One region of the Neobacillus sp. MER 74 genome, then DNA from elsewhere that is predicted to be linked to it. Evidence: predicted binding sites of a transcription regulator. Region 1 holds the regulator's gene; the other holds the start of a gene.
The links. The regulator Rex, encoded in region 1, represses fermentation and respiration genes when NADH is low (regulators of the CRP and FNR family bind a similar motif). The targets are predictions, from matches to a motif close to TTGTGAAATATTTCACAA.
Positions count from the first base shown of each region.

Region 2: M3610_RS03260 (TIGR04053 family radical SAM/SPASM domain-containing protein) is a predicted target of Rex. The motif match lies at 3,662-3,679, and genes of this name have one in related genera.

Region 1 covers NZ_JAMAUV010000030.1:2,107-7,942, forward strand. Annotated here, with positions in the region: gene rimI (ribosomal protein S18-alanine N-acetyltransferase) at 1-83, shown strand, start outside; gene tsaD (tRNA (adenosine(37)-N6)-threonylcarbamoyltransferase complex transferase subunit TsaD) at 80-1,102, shown strand; gene M3610_RS25005 (hypothetical protein) at 1,352-1,546, opposite strand; gene M3610_RS25010 (ABC transporter ATP-binding protein) at 1,575-3,494, opposite strand; gene moaC (cyclic pyranopterin monophosphate synthase MoaC) at 3,672-4,169, shown strand; gene M3610_RS25020 (redox-sensing transcriptional repressor Rex) at 4,205-4,864, shown strand; gene M3610_RS25025 (sulfite exporter TauE/SafE family protein) at 5,071-5,823, shown strand.
Region 2 covers NZ_JAMAUV010000001.1:659,016-664,851, forward strand. Annotated here, with positions in the region: gene ric (iron-sulfur cluster repair di-iron protein) at 1-303, shown strand, start outside; gene moaA (GTP 3',8-cyclase MoaA) at 370-1,386, opposite strand; gene M3610_RS03255 (Crp/Fnr family transcriptional regulator) at 1,671-2,369, shown strand; gene M3610_RS03260 (TIGR04053 family radical SAM/SPASM domain-containing protein) at 2,452-3,582, opposite strand; gene M3610_RS03265 (metal-sulfur cluster assembly factor) at 3,745-4,053, opposite strand; gene M3610_RS03270 (Cof-type HAD-IIB family hydrolase) at 4,336-5,148, shown strand; gene M3610_RS03275 (hypothetical protein) at 5,260-5,412, shown strand; gene M3610_RS03280 (DUF3813 domain-containing protein) at 5,415-5,600, shown strand; gene M3610_RS03285 (YitT family protein) at 5,650-5,836, opposite strand, start outside.

The sequences.
Region 1 (5,836 bases):
TAGGCTTTCAAAATGGAGGAATCCGTAAAAATTATTATTCAGATAATCAGGAAGATGGTTTAGTGATGTGGGTAAATTTATGATAAAAGATCAATGGATTATGGGAATTGAAACAAGTTGTGATGAAACGGCTGTCGCAATCATTAAAAACGGCCGTGAGATTGTGGCAAATGTTGTGGCATCTCAAATTGAAAGTCATAAACGTTTTGGTGGTGTTGTGCCAGAGATTGCTTCCCGCCACCATGTTGAACAAATCACCATTGTTACCGAGGAAGCCTTAAAGCAAGCTAATATTTCGTTTGCTGAGATTGATGCGATTGCTGTCACAGAGGGCCCTGGGCTGGTCGGTGCCCTTTTAATTGGGGTAAATGCCGCGAAAGCATTAGCTTTTGCTGAGAACAAACCACTCGTTCCTGTTCACCATATTGCCGGCCATATTTATGCAAATCGGCTGGTAACCGAAATGAAATTCCCGCTCCTCGCTCTTGTCGTTTCTGGCGGGCATACAGAACTGGTGTATATGAAGGAACATGGCCATTTTGAAGTGATTGGGGAAACTAGAGATGATGCTGCAGGGGAAGCCTACGATAAGGTAGCCCGCACATTAAATATGCCGTACCCTGGAGGCCCTCATATTGACCGCCTGGCTCAGTCTGGAAATCCGACGATTAACTTACCTCGGGCATGGCTGGAGGAAGGCTCCTATGATTTTAGTTTTAGTGGTTTAAAATCCGCTGTTATTAATACGGTCCATAATGCGGAGCAACGAGGTGAGGTGATCGCCCCTGAAGACCTAGCTGCAAGTTTTCAAGAAAGCGTCATTGAAGTTTTAGTCACAAAAACAGAAAGAGCGGTCACAGAATACGGCGTAGAGCAAGTATTGGTAGCGGGCGGGGTTGCAGCGAATAAAGGACTTAGACAGGCGTTAGAGAAGGTTTTTTCCAAGAAACCTGGGATTGAATTAGTCATCCCGCCATTATCACTATGTACAGATAATGCAGCAATGATCGCTGCTGCTGGAAGTGTGATGTTTGAAAAGGGAATTCGAGCAAATTTGACGTTAAACGCCAATCCTGGATTAGATATTGAATTATATAATTAGAAACTCTTCTGGATAAGAAGAGTTTTTTTGTTGATAAGAATTTTTGAACTTCCATCAAAATAATCTTAAATGTGGATAAGTGGATTGTTTTCTGTGTATAATGTGGATAAGTGGGATAGTTATTGTGGATATTGTGGAAAACTAAAAATATCATTGGGAATACTCTGTTCACAATGTGAATAAGCTTGTGGAAAAGTGAATAATTTTTTTAAAAGGTGTTTATATCGAATGTTGTCGATATATGTCTTATTATAAAGAAGGCTGTGTTAAACTTGTCTGTTGATTTCTGTTCCAGGCACAAGCGGTTCGCGGGCGTGCCCGGGAGCCTCCTCGTCGCTTTGCTCCTGCGGGGTATCCCCTGCCCCGTACTCCCACAGGAGTCTTCGTGCCTGGAACGAAGAGCAACAGAGTGCCAAAATCAACATTAACCTTTAACACAGCCAAAAAGAAAAAACCAAGCACTGCTCGGTTTTTACTCTGCCAATTCCGCCCATGCTTCCATTAGTTGCTCGAGTTCAGCCTTGGCTTTTTCATTTTTTATGTTGATTTCTAATACTCTTTCATGATTTTGAAAGATATCTGGATCACATAACTGCTGTTCGAATTCCTGAATTTGCTCTTCCAGTTCTTCAATTCTTTGTTCCACTTCTTCTAATTTCCGTTTTCGCTGACGTTCTTGTTTCTTGCTTTCCTTATCCTGTTGATAAGTATTTTTCTCAAATGCTTCCATTTGTGCAGACCCTTTTTGAATATCCGCCAGCGCCAGGGCAGCAAGCTCCTCCTGCTCCAATTTCTTCTCTACATAATAATCATAATCCCCTAAATACTCTGTACTGCCATGGCGGCTCAGTTCCAAGACCTTTGTGGCAATTCGGTTAATAAAGTACCTGTCATGGGAGACAAAAAGAATTGTGCCAGGGTAATCGATTAATGCATTCTCAAGAACTTCCTTGCTATCTAAATCCAAATGGTTGGTGGGCTCATCTAAAATTAGAACATTGGCTTTTTCCAACATAAGCTTAGCTAAAGCAAGTCGAGCTTTCTCCCCGCCGCTTAAAGTGGAGACAATTTTTAAGACATCATCACCGGAAAATAAGAAATTACCAAGAACCGTTCGAATCTCTTTTTCGTTTTTTAACGGGTAATCATCCCAGAGTTCATTCAAAACACGCTTATTGGAAGTTAATTCAGCCTGTTCCTGATCGTAATATCCGATGGAAAGGTTTGTTCCATAGAGAATGGTTCCGTCTAGGGCAGGAAGCTTTTTAATAATTGTTTTTAATAAGGTTGATTTACCAATTCCATTTGGGCCAACTAAGGCAATGCTTTCTCCTTTATAGGCACGAAATGAAATGGCTTCTGAGACCTTTTCGCCCTGATAACCGACAGCAAGGGAATCGACCGTTAACACGTCATTGCCGCTTTGTTTTTCAATTTCAAACGAGAAGTTTGCCGATTTTTCATCTCCTAAGGGGCGGTCCATCAGTTCCATCTTCTCTAACTTTTTGCGGCGGCTTTGGGCTCGTTTGGTCGTTGATGCACGTGCCAAATTCCGGTTGATAAAATCCTGAAGATCTGCCACCTCTTGCTGTTGCTTTTCAAAAAGCTTTAAATCACGCTCATAATTGGCCGCTTTTTGATCTAGGTAGGCACTATAGTTGCCTGTGAATCGTTGAATTTGCTTGCGGGACACTTCATATACCTGCGTAACCACCTTATCTAAAAAATAGCGGTCATGGGAAACAATCAAAATGGCCCCGTGATAACTTTGTAAATATTGCTCCAGCCAGGACAGGGTATCAATATCAAGATGGTTGGTCGGCTCGTCCAATATTAAGATATCAGGCTTAGTTAATAGCAGTTTACCAAGGGCAAGACGCGTTTTCTGTCCGCCGCTTAAACTTGATATCATCAAGGATTTATCAGGGAAATTTAACCCATGGAGTACAGAACGGAGCTCTGCCTCGTATTGATATCCACCCTGCTCCTTAAATTTCACTTGAAGATGGTCGTACTCTTTTAGGATTCTCTCGTATCTTCCAGTATCATCAAATACATTAGGATCGGCCATTTGCTCTTCAAGGGCCCGAAGTGACTTTTCCATTAAACGCAGCGGTTCAAATACAGTCAACATCTCGTCCCATATCGACAAAGTGGACTCTAAACCAGTATTTTGGGCTAAATAGCCAATCATTACTTCTTTTGGTTTGATGATTTCACCGCCATCATGTGACAAGTGGCCAGCAATAATCTTCAATAATGTTGATTTTCCTGCCCCGTTGCGACCAACTAGAGCCACACGGTCTCGAGTTTGTAATTCTAATTTAATATTCGATAAAATTAGGTCAGCACCATAATATTTTTGTAGTTGATTAACCTGTAACAAAATCATTCTTTTTCACCTCTATTACATAGGTTTAGTGTACCTTATTCCCCGTATATCGGCAATAAACTGAGGCGCAGATTAGGTGGATGAAGGTGTTAAATCGGCAAAAACCTTGAATTTCGTTCAAAGTTTCACAGACAGATAAGGAAAAATAGTGTATGATTTGAAGGGAGGATTATTTATATGGCAGAATTAACGCATTTTAATGAAGAAGGCCGAGCAAAAATGGTCGATGTCAGTGATAAGCCAGAAACAGCACGGACGGCACTTGCTCATTCCAGTATTACAGTTAGGAAAGAAATTTACGATAGAATTACGAATCACGCGATAAAAAAAGGTGATGTCTTAGCAGTGGCACAGGTAGCTGCGGTCATGGCAGCAAAGAAGACGTGGGATTTGATTCCGATGTGTCATCCGATCCCCTTAACGGGGGTTAATATATCTTTTTCCTGGGAGCAGGACACAGAAGAGAATTATCGCTTAAATATATCGGCAGCCGTTAAAACCAAGGGGAATACAGGTGTAGAAATGGAAGCGTTAACAGCTGCGTCAGCATGCGCTTTAACGGTTTATGATATGTGTAAAGCTGTTGATAAAGGTATGGTGATTGGCCCTACATATCTTGTCGAAAAAACAGGCGGTAAAAATGGTGATTTTAAGAGAAACGAAAAAGTTAAATGATTTTTAACTAAATTATCCATGGGGTGTGGGAGATTATGAGTAATGAAACAATGAAAATACCACAGGCGACAGCCAAACGGCTGCCCCTTTATTACCGATTTCTTAAAAACCTGCATTCTTCCGGTAAGCAAAGGGTTTCATCAGCCGAACTAAGTGAAGCCGTAAAGGTCGACTCAGCCACGATTCGCCGCGATTTTTCTTATTTCGGAGCTTTAGGAAAAAAAGGTTATGGGTATAATGTCAATTATTTGATTTCCTTCTTTCGTAAAACCTTGGACCAGGATGAATTAACAAAGGTTGCTTTAATAGGGGTAGGGAATCTGGGCACAGCATTTTTAAACTATAATTTTTTAAAGAATAATAACACGAAAATAGAATGTGCCTTTGATGTGGATCCAGAAAAAATGGGAACGAAAATTCGCGAGGTCCCGGTTTATCAAATGGATGAATTGGAGAAGGTTTTATCTGAGGGAGGTATATCCGTTGCGATATTAACGGTTCCAGCCCCAGTTGCACAGATGATTACTGATCGACTTGTGAGTGCAAATATAAAGGGAATATTAAACTTTACGCCAGCACGCTTAAATGTTCCCCCGCAAATTAGAGTCCATCATATTGACTTAGCAGTGGAACTGCAATCGCTTGTTTATTTTTTAAAGCATTATCCGACGGTGGAATTAGAGGAAGAAGAATAGTAATTTAGTTAAGAGCTTTTCACAACATTTGTGGAGAGCTCTTTTGTATGCTTCATACCCTGCTTTTTTTAATTACATAATCTATCAAAATACTGAGGGCTGGACTAAGATGTAGGTAGTTTATTTGCAAGCGATTACTATCGGGATTATAGATCACACATTCCCTAGAGTGACATCTAGGGTTTTTGCAATTGGAGGGGATGAAGTTGGCGGTCGTGCTGACTATGTTTGTACTTGGGGTATTATTAGGATTTGTCGGAGCAGGAGGTTCTGGCTTTATTATTGCCATTTTAACAGTGGTTTTTGGAGTTCCCATCCATGTCGCTTTAGGGACATCTTTAGCTGCCATGGTGTTTACTACCTTGTCAGGTGCGTACAGTCATTTTCGACAAGGAAATATTTCGATTAAAACGGGTCTAATTGTCGGAGGCTTTGGGTCGATTGCTTCCTATTTTGGTTCAAAGCTAGCTGGTTTGATTCCCATCCATTCCTTGCATTGGTTAACCGCAGGGATGTTGTTTCTATCCGCTTTGATCTTGGTCGTACGATTGTTTATCGTTCAAAAAATTAAGGCAAACTATAAAAAAGACGAACCGAGCAACCTTCTTCTCATTAAGAAAGCAGCGCTAGTCGGTTTGGTTACCGGGTTGTTGTCTGGGACATTTGGGATTGGTGCTGCACCGTTCATTCAAATCGGACTGCTTTTAATCTTGGGACTTACGCTTAAACAATCTGTGGGTACAACCATGCTTGTTATTCTGCCCATCGCTTTAGCAGGGGGAGCTGGCTATTATTTTCAAGGATACTTGAACTTCCCATTGTTATTTGAAGTGGTGGCAGGAACCATGATTGGTTCTTATGTCGGGGCCAAGTTTACGGACTTTGCACCTCAGCCCGTGTTAAAAAGTGCGATGGTCCTGACCCCTATTTTAGCAGGAGCCATATTACTGATAAGTTAAAGAAAGCTTCCAA
Region 2 (5,836 bases), on a different contig from region 1:
AAAGAATTGATGGAACATATGGCAAAAGAGGAAGCTGTTGTATTTCCTTTAATTAAGCAGCTGGCCGATGGAACGGTTGAGAACCGAGAAGAAGCTATTGAAATGATTGTTGAATTAGAAAAAGAACATGACCATGCCGGAGAAATTTTAAGGAAAATTCGTGCTGTTACATCTGACTTTACTCTTCCTTTGGATGCTTGTGGTACGTATCGTCTTGTTTATGCCCGTTTAGAAGCATTAGAAGGATTAACTTTTATGCATGTGCATCTTGAAAACAACATTCTATTTCCTAGATATATTTGATGATAAAAACAGTCTGTATCCCAGGCTGTTTTTCATTTGAAAAAACTCTCTTCTGATGAAGAGAGTTTAACCGCCAATATAAGACATTTCTATTTTTTTACGATTTTTGTACGTTTCGGCAGTTCTTTCGTCTGAATATCGATCATCTCGACCATTCCAAATCGCAGTTACTCGTTCCCGGATTTCTGCATCCGTGGCACCATTTCTCATAAAGTTACGAATATCATGCCCATTCCCATTAAACAAACATGTAAAAATCTGACCATTCGCTGATAAACGAGACCGTGTACAACTTGTGCAAAAAGATTCAGACACAGAAGTAATGAATCCCACATTCACATCTTTATCTTTATAACGATATAGTTTCGCCACTTCCCCATAATAGGCAGGGTCTACTGGCTCGAGCTCAAATCGTCCTTTTAATAGATAATAAATCTGTTTCTTAGTAATGACATCATCCATCTTCCAGCCATTTGTAGAGCCAACATCCATATATTCGATATAACGCAACTCCAGTCCATTCTCTTTGCAATATTCTGCCATAGGAATGATTTCAGTATCATTCAAGCCTTTCTTTACAACCATATTAATTTTGACCCCAAGCCCAGCTTGTTTGGCAGCTTCAATGCCCTCCAATACAGGTCCAGTGGCTACCCCGCGCCCGTTAATTTCCCCAAACAATTCATCATTTAAAGTATCAAGGCTGACATTAACACGTTTAAGACCGGCATTCTTTAACTCTTTTGCCAATTTTGGCAAGAGTACACCGTTTGTCGTTAATCCGATATCATGTAAATCCTCAATTGCGGATAATTTCTTAACAAGAATAGGTAAATCTTTCCGAAGAAGAGGCTCCCCTCCTGTTAAACGAATTTTTTCCACTCCCAAACTTACAAATATTTTCGCAAGGCGTTCAATCTCTTCATATGACAGCAAAGCGCTTTTTGGAAGAAATTCAAAATCAGGCCCGAACTGGTCTGCTGGCATACAGTACTGGCAGCGGAAATTGCATCGATCGATGACAGAAATTCTTAAGTCATGCAAGGGTCTATTTAATTTATCTTTAATAATGGTTTTTTCCATTAATCTCAACTCCATTATTTTTAAGGAACCTGTTTTTAGTGTATCAGTCATTCGTAGAAAAGACTGTTACATTATTCACTATGACAATACTTATAATTATATAAGTCTTATCTTAGCAGAAGTTTGCGTATCTAGAAATACTTTTAGGTCCTTATAAGTTTTCACTATATTGTCATTGTTTACTTCTATTTTATGCCTTCTAATAGGATAAAATATTATTAACAAACAAATCATGAAGATTTCAAAATAGATGGTTATTAAAATGATGCGTAGAGGTGAAACCGATGACAATACCAATGAAACCAACTCATTCCATTGAAATAAAAGAATTACTTAGATTTGCAGATCGGAAATTTAAAAGTGAAAGAGGAAGCTTTTTATTTCAAGAAGGAATGGTTGCTGAAGAACTTTATATTATCATTTCTGGAAAAGTTCAAATTAGTAAAATCACATCAGATGGTCGTGAACTTTCGTTAAGAATTTGTGGAGAAAATGATATTTGCGGAGAATTAACCCTATTTACGGATAATCCTAAGTATTTATTGAGTGCAATGGTTCTTGAAGAAGGAGAAGTTGCTGCAATAAAAAAAGATGTCATTGAAAGCGAAATTTTTCAAAATAGTAAACTTGCCTTTGAATTCATGAAATGGATGAGTGATCATTTCCGTAAAACGCAAACAAAGTTTCGCGATCTTGTCCTAAATGGGAAACGCGGGGCACTATTTTCAACTCTTATCCGAATGACAAATAGTTATGGTATTCAAAAAGATAACGGAATTCTAATTGATCTTCCGCTTACAAACCAAGAACTGGCTAATTTCTGCGGTACATCCCGTGAAAGTACAAACCGGATTCTAAGTGAACTAAAAAAGGATAAAATCATTTCTGTTAAAAAAGGAAAAATATCCATTTTGGATTTACAATACTTAAAAAATGAAATCGATTGTGAAAATTGTTCGGCAGTCTATTGCAATATTGAATAGTATGGATGCCGTCTTTTTTTATTTTCCATAACATTACAGACAAGGCTGTCTCATTATAATCGGCCAGCCTTGTCCTATTTATCTAATTATCCTGAACTTGCTTCTCTCTTAATGCTTTTGGAATATAAACGCAGAATGGCTCGCTTTCTAGATAATCTCCTGTCATCGCATAGGCCCTTGACCTTGACCCTCCGCACACATGACGGAATTCACAAACACCGCATTTTCCTTTAAAGAGGTCAGGGTTCCTTAGTGATTTAAATATTGGTGATTCACGGTAAATTTCTGCCAACGGGGTTTCACGAATATTCCCCGCTTTCACTGGTAATAGTCCACTTGGATATACATCTCCAATATGGGAGATAAACACAAAACCGTTACCATCATTAACACCTTTTGGAGCCCGTCCCAATCCGTCAATGGAACCTGTTAATCCTTTTTCTGTTAAAGCACTTAAATACTCGATATCATCGGTTGTTTCTTTCGCTTCACGCATTTTCTGTTGAATCACAACCCGTCGGTAGTGCATTGCCTCTGTCGTTTTGATATCAAAAGAAACGCGCTTACTTAAATCGTATAACCATCTAAAAACTTTTTCATGTTGAACAGGAGAAATCATATCCGATTCTTGACCTCTTCCTGTTGGAACTAGGAAAAAGACACTCCAAAGCACACAGCCAAATTCCTCTACCATTTTTGCCATTTCATCAAGGTAGTCAATATTGTAACGGGAAATTACCGTATTAATTTGAATAGGTAATCCTACTTCATGCAAATATTTTATTTTTTCCATGGTAAGGTCGAAGGAACCTGCAGTTCCCCTAAAATGATCATGAATCTCAGCTTTAGGACCATCGATACTAAATGCCCAACGTGCTAGACCGACTTCTTTCGCCTTCTCAATAGCTTCTTTGGTTACATTCGGTGTCGCACTTGGCGTCATTGATACCCGTACACCTTTTTCAACTGCATATTTTGCAATTTCAAAAACATCTTCTCTCATCAACGGGTCCCCGCCTGTAAAAACAAGCATTGGATTGTTCATTTCATATATTTGATCAATTAATTTTTTTCCTTCTTCTAACGATAGTTCACGTGGATCTCTTCTATACTGGGCATCCGCACGGCAGTGCAGGCACTTTAATTGGCATGCTCTAGTGAGTTCCCAAATAACGATAAATGGGTCTTTATTAAAATCTCGGCTAAAATTCATATTGAATATGCCTCCTAATACTGGCTTTTAATCAGATAGCCTTATTTAAATGTATTATAAAGGTGGTTATGTTCGAAAAAAGTGAACTTTCTCACATTCCATGCAAATAAATATGTCTAAAAAATGAAGAATAAAAAAAACAGCAGAAAATTCTGCTGTTTTCTAGCGAATACCTAAGGCAATTTTCGCATAACGTGACATCATATCTTTATTCCAAGGAGGATTGAAAACAATATTTACTTCAACCTCTTTTATTTCTGGGATATCAGCCAATGCTCGTTTAACTTGGTCCACAATCGTACCCGCAAGCGGGCAGCCCATTGATGTTAATGTCATCGTAATGGTTACGTTCCCTTCTTCATCCATTTCCGTATCATATACTAACCCTAAGTTTACGATATCTACTCCTAGTTCAGGGTCAATAACTAACTCTAACGCACCCAATATATTCTCTTTTAGTTCTTCATTCATTTTTCTTTCACTCCTCAAATGTCTTTGACCTAAAATTATTATAGCAAATATCTTTGATATCATTAAAATTGAGACTTCATAAAAAAAAGTATATAGTTTTTTTATACCTTTTGGTGTGAATTTTTTTACAGTTTCGTTATAAACTTGTTAACATAGTGAATATAGAAATAATAAGGGTCCTTGGAGTATGAAAATTCTTTATTAGCAGTGTATCATGAATATAAAATTTTTCCTAAAGCACCATTTATATTAGCGATGAAATTAATATTAGAAGGAGTTCTTATGGCAAATAGACACTTAATTGCATTAGATTTAGATGGAACTTTATTGAAAGATGATAAGACGATATCTTTAAAAACAAAAGAAATTATTAAAAAGGCAAGAGAATTAGGTCATATCGTCATGATTGCAACGGGGCGGCCTTTTCGTTCCTGCGAGATGTACTATCGTGAATTGAATTTAGACACACCGATTGTTAATTTTAATGGTGCGTTTATGCATTACCCCGGAAAGCCAAACTGGGGCTATCACCAACCACTAGATATCAAGGTTGCACATGAAATTGTTGAAGCGTGCAGGAGCTTTCATTTTCATAATATTATCGCTGAAGTAATTGATGATGTGTATTTCCACTATCATGATGAAAAGCTTTTAGACATTTTTAATTTTGGAAATCCTAACATTACTACCGGAGATTTAGCAGAATATTTAAAGGAATCACCAACAAGTTTGTTAATTCATACAGATGAAGATCAGCTAAAAACCATTCGCGATCATTTATCTGCAGTCCATGCGGAAGTGATTGATCACCGTAGTTGGGCAGCACCTTGGCATGTGGTTGAGATTATTAAAGTTGGCTTAAACAAGGCTGTCGGGCTAAAAAAAGCGTCTGATTACTTTGGCATTCCTGCCGAGCGGGTTATTGCGTTTGGCGACGAAGACAACGACTTAGAAATGCTTGAATATGCCGGTCACGGAATTGCGATGGGAAATGCCATTGATAAGGTAAAAAACATTGCCAATCATGTTACCTTAAGCAATGAAGAAGATGGAGTGGGTAAATATTTGGCAGATTTGTTAAATATAAAATTTTAACCCCCTTCGCCATTGTTTACCTAAATGAACATCCCCATTTTGGTACATACTATTTTTTGAGGCAGCGATGCTGTTTCAAAAAGAAGCCTTGAGCATATTGGAGGGATTCGAATGGGTAAACGAAACAAATCAAAACGCTTTGTCCAGCAAGGAGCGGATACGGTCAGTAAACATGCGGAGCGTATTCCCTATCACATGACCTATGCTGAAGCGGAAGCTCAGAAGATGGCCAATGTGCAAGAATCCTCGCTTGGAGGAATATAATCATGGGAAACCAATTGTTCCAAGAAGCACGAAGATTTGTTGAAATGGCAAACTCAGCCAACCCTGCTGAACTTGATTCTGCTGTGGCGAAAGCGAAAAATGCATTAAGTTCTGCTTATGCAAATTCCACTGTAGCAGAGCAGGCACAGCTCCAACAAATGCAACAAGAGCTTGATCAACTGTCTTAACAGAAAAGCGGAAAGAGGAAGCGCTAATAAGGTGCTTCCTCTTTTCACTTTACTCTTTTCTAAAGAATCCGTAGATATTAGTGGTTTGAATAATATTTGTAAATGCGTTGGGATCTACTTCCTTAAGGATTCTTTCCAAATCAAACAGTTCGTATCGTGTAATGACGATCATTAACATTTCTCTCGCTTCGTTTGAAAATGCCCCTTTGGCAGGAAGGATTGTAATTCCTCTTACA